2 regions of the Edaphosphingomonas haloaromaticamans genome follow, and region 2 is predicted to be linked to the other one. Evidence: riboswitches for the same ligand, from Rfam matches in the RefSeq annotation. Region 2 holds a riboswitch; the other holds the start of a gene.

Region 1 (3,401 bases), 2.9 Mb from region 2:
GGATGGAAGGCGATCTGGCGACGACGGTGGCGAAGGCCATCACCATATATGGCACGGGGGCGGGCATATTCCTGCTGTTCTTCGTGATATCGGAGATTTTCCTGCGCTGGCGCGAGGGCAAGCGGCCGCTGGGCGGCGAGGGGCTGGCCAATATCGTGCTGTTCCCCTTCGGCCCGCTCCTGGAGGCGGTGATCCTGAACGGGCTGCTGATCGCGGGAATGTTCATGCTCTACAACATCACGCCGCTGCGCGTGCCGGTGGAGCTGTGGACGCTGCCCATCTACTTCCTCGTCGGCGAATTCGGCTATTACTGGTTCCACCGCATCGGCCATGAGGTGCGCATCCTGTGGGCGGACCATTCGATCCACCATTCGGCCGAGATCTACGACTTCACCGTCAACCTGCGGCACACGCCCTTTTCGACCGTGTATCGCTTCATCGCCTGGGGGCCGCTGGCGCTGCTGGGCTTCAACCCGCTGGTGCTGGTGCTGATCGCGATGAGCGCGCCGGCCTTCCAGTCGCTCTGCCATACCGAGCGGGTCGGCCGGTTCGCGCCCTGGTTCGAATGGCTGTTCTGCACGCCCAGCAACCATGCCGTGCACCATGCCAGCAACCCGCTCTACATCGATCGCAACTATGGCGGGCTTCTGAACATCTGGGACCATGTGTTCGGCACCTATCAGCGGCTGGAAGATCATACGCCGCCCGTCTACGGCCTGACGCGGCCGGTGAATTCGAACAATCCCGGCACGATCCTGCTGCATGAATTCCGCTACCTCGCCCGCGATTTCCGCGCCGCGCCGGATTGGCGGACCAGGCTGAACGTGCTGTTCGGCAAGCCGGGCAAGACCTTCGAGGCGGACGGGCCGGGCAAGGGCATGCGGCCGGCGGCCGGGCTGGAGGCGGCGGAATGACGCCGCCGGACGCCTGGACGATTGCGGCCGTCATCGCCTTTTTCGCGCTGCTGGCGAGTTTGCGCCTTTCGGTGCCGGCGCTGGAGGGCAGCCGGCTGGCCGGCTTCATCGCCCATCCCGCGCTGCTGCTGCCGCTGGTGCTGGCCGTGCCGATGACGGTGGGCCTGATGATGACCGGCGCGGTGCCGGTGGCGCCGCTCAGCGCGCGTGACATGGTGATGGCCGATTACGGCTATTGGGCGGGCATCGCCGCGCTGATCACCGTCGCCACGGCCGAGCTGTGGCTGCTGTGGACGCCCAGCATGGTCGCCCGCCGCTTCGCCAGGCCGGAATCGCGGGAGGCGCTCAAGGGGCTGCCGATCCTGAACCTCGCCTTCGGTGCCGGCTTCCTGGCGCTGGTGTGGAACGCCTGGAACTGAACGGGCAAGGGGCGGCGCCCGGAGCGCTTCCCCTCCACCCGAAAAGGGTTGGACATTCCCTCATATTTTCCTAAGGAACTGCGCGAAGGCATCCGAAACGATGCCTTCATGATCGCGCCGGTGCCCCGAGAGGGGCTTAATAGGGAATGCGGTGCGGGCGGCCTCGGCTGCCCAAATCCGCGGCTGTCCCTGCAACTGTAAGCGGCGAGCGCGATGCATATCGCCTGCCCCCGATGACCGGGGCGGGCAGCCACTGGGCCGGACGCTAAATCATGCGAGGCCTGGGAAGGCCGTGCATCAAGCGATGACCCGCGAGCCAGGAGACCTGCCGGCGTCTGGTCGCTCTTGCTGTGGCCCAGGGGCTGGCCGTGGCACGGAACTCCGTCTGAGCGACGCACGTGCGGCGGGGGCCGCACCGGTTCGCGTGCCCGGCGCCAATGGCGTCCGCCGGCCATGCGCGCCGGCCGTTCACGCGGACGCTCCCGTCAGGTTCGCTGACGCCGGACGGGGTCTTGCCCGAATGTATTCCCAATTCGTTTCCAGGGCGGCGCTTGCCGCCGTCATCGCCTGTTCCAGCCAGATCGCCCACGCCGGGGATATGGAGGACATCATCGTCACCGGCGCGGGGCTGGAGCAGACCCTGCCGCAGGAGATTGCGCGCTACGGCAGCGCGATCGGGGTCGTCACCGAGCGGCAGGTGCGCGACAGCGGGGCCATGGACGTGGCGACCGCGCTGCAATCCGTGCCCGGCCTCTATATCCGCCCGGCGAGCGGGCCGTTCAGCTATGTCGACCTGGCCTTGCAGGGATCGCGGACCAAGGACGTGCTGTGGACCGTCGACGGCATCCGCATCAACAACCGGCTTTATGGCGGCACATCGCCCAACGACACGCTGCCCGCCAGCATGATCGAGCGGGTGGAGGTGCTGAAGGGCGGAGAGAGCCTGTTCTACGGCACGCAGGCGGCGGCGGGCGTGATCAACGTCGTCACCCGATCGTTCACCGACGACTTCAACGGCCAGGCCAACGGCAGCGTCGACAGCCGGGCGGGCACCAGCCTGGACGGCTATGTGCGGGGCAGCATCGGCCGGCACCGGTTCGTGGCCTATGCATCGCACAACCGGGCGGAGGGATATCGCCCGTTCACCGAGATGGAGCCCAGCGCCACCGACCGCAGGCGCGGCTATGACGTCTGGTCCGTTGGCGGCAAATATCAATATGATTTCGGCGGCGATATCGCCCTGAACCTGCAATATCAGCACACCGAAGCGAACCTTGACAACGCCAACGCCACGCTGGTGCGCGAGAGCCGCAACGATCGCAACGAGGAGATCGCCAGCGTCCGGCTGGACTATACCGGCAGCGATGCGATCCAGTTCTTCCTGAAGGGCTATTATCACGACTGGAAGACCGCCTATGTGCAGATCCGCAACGATCTGGCGACGGGCGAGCCGATCACCATCTTCCCGCCCGGCACCTTCTGGGGATATCGCGATTACGGCGCCAGCGCGCTGGTGAAGCTGCGGCCGCATCGCGGCCTCGAATATCTGGTCGGCTATGATTACCAGAAGTTCAACGGCCGCGACGATGTGCTGCTGATCGGCAAGACGCGCGAGAATGTGCATGCCGGAATCTTCCAGGTGCGCACGACGGACGATCTTTCGCGCCGCGCGCGGCTGGCGGCGGGCCTGCGCTACAACGAGACCGGCGGGGCGAAGAAGACGGTGTGGAACGTCACCGGCCGGTTCGACATCAGCGACAATCTCTATGTCGAAGGCGTGGGGGGCACATCCTTCCTGCTGCCCGATGCCTCGCAGCTCTACCAGATCGATCCCTGTTGCGAGAAGGGTAACCCCAACCTGGCACCCGAGGAGAGCCTGAACGTCAACGCAACGCTGGGCGGCAAGCTGCCGTTCGCGGGCGGCGCGGTCAGCTGGCAGGCGGGCCTGTTCGCGCGGCGGATCGATAATCTGATCGACGTGAGCTACGACGACCCGGCCTATCCCGACGGCATCTTCATGAATTCCGACGGGCGGGTGAAGGTGCGCGGCGTGGATGCGCAGGCGGCC
Region 2 (3,401 bases):
CGGTTCATGCCCACATCCCCAAATCCGATGCTCCATCCCATGGATCGCCGCTTGTGCCCCGGCCGGCAACTTGCCATGCCGGCGCGCGATGAAAGCGATCGTCCTTCGCCTCGCGGCCATGTCCGCCGCCTGCCTGCCGATGACGGCCGGCGCCGCAAGCGGACCGCCGCAGCGGATCGTTTCGCTCAACCTCTGCGCCGATCAATATCTGATGGCGCTGGCCGATCCGGGGCAGATCGCCGCGCTTTCCGCCTTCGCCCGCGATCCGGCGATGTCGGCCGGCGCGGCGCTGGCCGCCCGGCTGCCGGTGGCGCGCGGCAATGCCGAAGACGTGCTTTCGCGCAAGCCCGACCTGATCCTCGCCAGCCCCTATCGCCGGCGCGAGCTGCTGGCCGCGATCAAGGGCGGGGAGCGGATCACCGTCAACCTGCCGCCGGCCGAAAGCTATGCCGATATCCTGGCCCAGATCCGGCTGGTGGCGGCCGCCGTGGGACATCCCAATCGCGGCGAGGCGCTGATCCGGCGGATGGAGGCCGATCTCGCGACCATCCCCGCGAACGGGCACGGCCAGGTCGCCGCTTATTACCAGCGGCGCGGCTACATGACCGGCACGGGCACGCTGATCGACGACCTGATGGCGCGGGTGGGGCTGGTCAATCTGGCCGGCAAGCTGGGCAAGGGCCCGCTGGCGCGGGTTTCGCTGGAGGAGATGGTGGCGGCCGCGCCCGATTATCTGATCGTCGAAAGCGCGACCGGCACCGTCGCCGACCAGGGCACCGAGATGCTGCACCATCCGGCGCTCAGCCGCATTGCGCGCATCGCCCTGCCCCAGGCATGGACGGTGTGCGGCGGCCCCGCTTATGTGACGGCGGCGCGCAGCCTGGCCGAGCAGGTCGGCCGCATCCGCGGCGCACGGCAGCTCAGCGCGCAACGACATTGCCCCGCCAGTCCTGCCGGCCCTGCCAGCCCCGCCGTTCAAGCTCGGGCACGTCGGAGGCCGCCAGCGGATAGCCGATGCAGAGCAGGGCGATCATCCGCCAGCGATCGGGCAGGTCGAGCATGGCGCGGACCGCCGCCGGATCGACGATCGATACCCAGCCGAGGCCGATGCCCCGCGTCCGCGCCGCGAGCCACAGCGTGTGGATCGCCATCACCGTGGAATAAGCCAGCGCCTCCGGCATGGTGGCGATGCCGAGGCCGTGCCCCGCCTCCGGCCCGTCATCCGAGAAGACCGCCAGCACGCCGGGCGCCTCGCGCAGGCCGTGGAGCTTGAGCGAGCGATAGAGATCCAGCCGGGCGGCATCGGCAACAAGCGCCGCCTCCGCCCGCAGCGCTTCCGCATCGGCATGGTCCGCCAGGGCCGCGCGCAGCGCGGGCGAATCGACGGTGACGAAGCGCCAAGGCTGGGCATTGCCGACCGAGGGCGCAAGCTGCGCGAGCGCCAGCAGCTCATCGAGCAGGCCGGGCGGCAGCGGATCGGGCCGGAAATGGCGCACGTCGCGCCGCCAGGCCAGAAGCTGGCCCAGCCCGTGCCGGAACCCTTCATCGAAATGCGGCCCGTCCGCGCCGCCCGCCGTCCCGTCCAAATGCTCCCTCCCGCCCAAACGACCGCGACGGCATCGCCCGCCGCCCCACGTCGCCCAGACGGAGCACCGCGCCACGGCCAGTCCCTGGGCCGGGGCAAGAGCGACATCACGCCGGCAGGTCTCCTGGCTCGCGGGTCAGGGCCGGGCGGGCCGCCTTCTCGGGGAGGATATCCCCAATGGCATATGGCCCACGGGCTCGCCGCTTACAGTTGCAGGGTCAGCCGCGGAATGAGGCGGAAAACCCGCCCGCACCGCATTCCCTTTCGAAGCCCCCGAAGGGGCACCGGCGCGTGTGCCCTGCGCCTTATCCTGTTCGCCGGCTTTCGCCAATCACATCTCGACGCGGCTCACAGCTCCACGATCGAACGGAAGCCGCCGAAGATCATCCGCCGGGGATCGAAGGGCGCCTGATCCATCTGGCCCTTCAGCCGGGGATCGGCCATCACCTTGGCGTTGATCGCATCCCGCGCCTCGCGGGACGGATAGGTGATCCACGAGAATATGGTGGTCTCGCCCTCCTTCTGCTGCACGGCGCGGGGGAAGGAGGTCAGCTCGCCATAAGGCACGTCGTCCGCCACGCATTCGACATAGGCGATCGCGCCATGCTCCTTCCACACCTCCCCGGCGCGGACGGCCATCTCGCGATATTCGTCGATCTTCTCGACCGGCACGGCAAGCACATATCCATCGACATAGGGCATCACGGCATCCTCTCCATCGGCCGCCGCAGCGAAGGACGGCGGCGCGCATCTTCCGGCATGGGCAAGGCAACGGCCGGGCGGAGCCGGCGGTTCCCGGCGGGCGGGGCGGATGCTATGCTGCGCGGGTGGCGGGAAGCGGCCGGTGCCGCTAGGGCTTCCCGCTTCAAGGGCAAGGTGGAACGACATGAGCGGCGACGAAGACTATATCTATGACGAGGCGACGGGCGAATGGATCAGCCCGGCGGAAGCGGCGGCCCGCCCGGCCGCGGCCGATGGCGGCGTCGAGGTGCGCGACGCGGTGGGCAATGTGCTGGCGGACGGCGACCAGGTGACCCTGATCAAGGACCTGAAGGTGAAGGGCGCGAACCAGACGCTGAAGCGCGGGACGCTGATCAAGTCGATCCGGCTGACCGGCGACCCGCAGGAGATCGATTGCCGCCACGACGGCATCAAGGGCCTGGTGCTGCGCGCGGAGTTCGTGAAGAAGCGCTGAGGCATAGCCGCGACAGGGAGATCGATATGGCCGGAACCAATCGCGGGGCATTCCACCATATCGACCTGTGCGTGAGCGATATCGAGGCATCGATCCGCGTCTATGGCCCGGTGCTGGAATATATGGGCTACCGCCGGGTATCCGGCGGCAGCGGCGCGGAATGGGACCTGCCGGCCGAGGGACGCGGCGCGTCGCTGGGGCTCATCCCCTGCGATCCGGCGCTGAAGGACCATGGCTATCGCCGCTATGCGCCGGGCGTGCAGCATATCGCCTGGCGGGCGGAAAGCCGCGAGGATGTGGACCGGCTCCACGCCCTGCTGGTGGAGCAGGGGATCAAGGTGCTCGATCCGCCGGCGCATTATCCCCAATATTCGGGCGATTATTACGCCCTGTTCTTCGAGGACCCGGACGGCATCAAGCTGGAATATGCCCATACGCCGGGCTGGCTCTGAGCATCAGAACAGGCTGAGCTGCGGCCCCGGATCGGCCCTGAGCGGCCAGCGGCCCAATATGCGATGGCGGGTGAGGCCGACGAGGCTGTGGACCAACACCAGCTCGCGCGCCACCCAGCGATAACCCTCGACCGCCTCGGTAAAGGGGGCGCCGATGCGGTAGAAGAGA

What was found. A riboswitch is a leader RNA that binds a small molecule or an ion and turns the genes downstream of it on or off. The one in region 2 is predicted to bind cobalamin.
Region 1: linked by a shared signal. The riboswitch ahead of BHE75_RS06095 (TonB-dependent receptor plug domain-containing protein) and the one ahead of bluB (5,6-dimethylbenzimidazole synthase) in region 2 are both predicted to bind cobalamin.

What each region holds. Positions count from the first base shown of each region.
Region 1 covers NZ_MIPT01000001.1:1,308,276-1,311,676, forward strand. Annotated here, with positions in the region: gene BHE75_RS06085 (sterol desaturase family protein) at 3-914, shown strand; gene BHE75_RS06090 (hypothetical protein) at 911-1,333, shown strand; cobalamin riboswitch at 1,435-1,680, shown strand; gene BHE75_RS06095 (TonB-dependent receptor plug domain-containing protein) at 1,854-3,401, shown strand, end outside.
Region 2 covers NZ_MIPT01000001.1:4,164,804-4,168,204, forward strand. Annotated here, with positions in the region: gene BHE75_RS19300 (FecCD family ABC transporter permease) at 1-8, opposite strand, end outside; partial or broken gene BHE75_RS23565 (ABC transporter substrate-binding protein) at 89-910, shown strand; gene bluB (5,6-dimethylbenzimidazole synthase) at 921-1,586, opposite strand; cobalamin riboswitch at 1,683-1,888, opposite strand; gene BHE75_RS19315 (DUF1428 domain-containing protein) at 1,934-2,287, opposite strand; gene BHE75_RS19320 (alkylphosphonate utilization protein) at 2,472-2,780, shown strand; gene BHE75_RS19325 (VOC family protein) at 2,807-3,232, shown strand; gene BHE75_RS19330 (2'-5' RNA ligase family protein) at 3,236-3,401, opposite strand, start outside.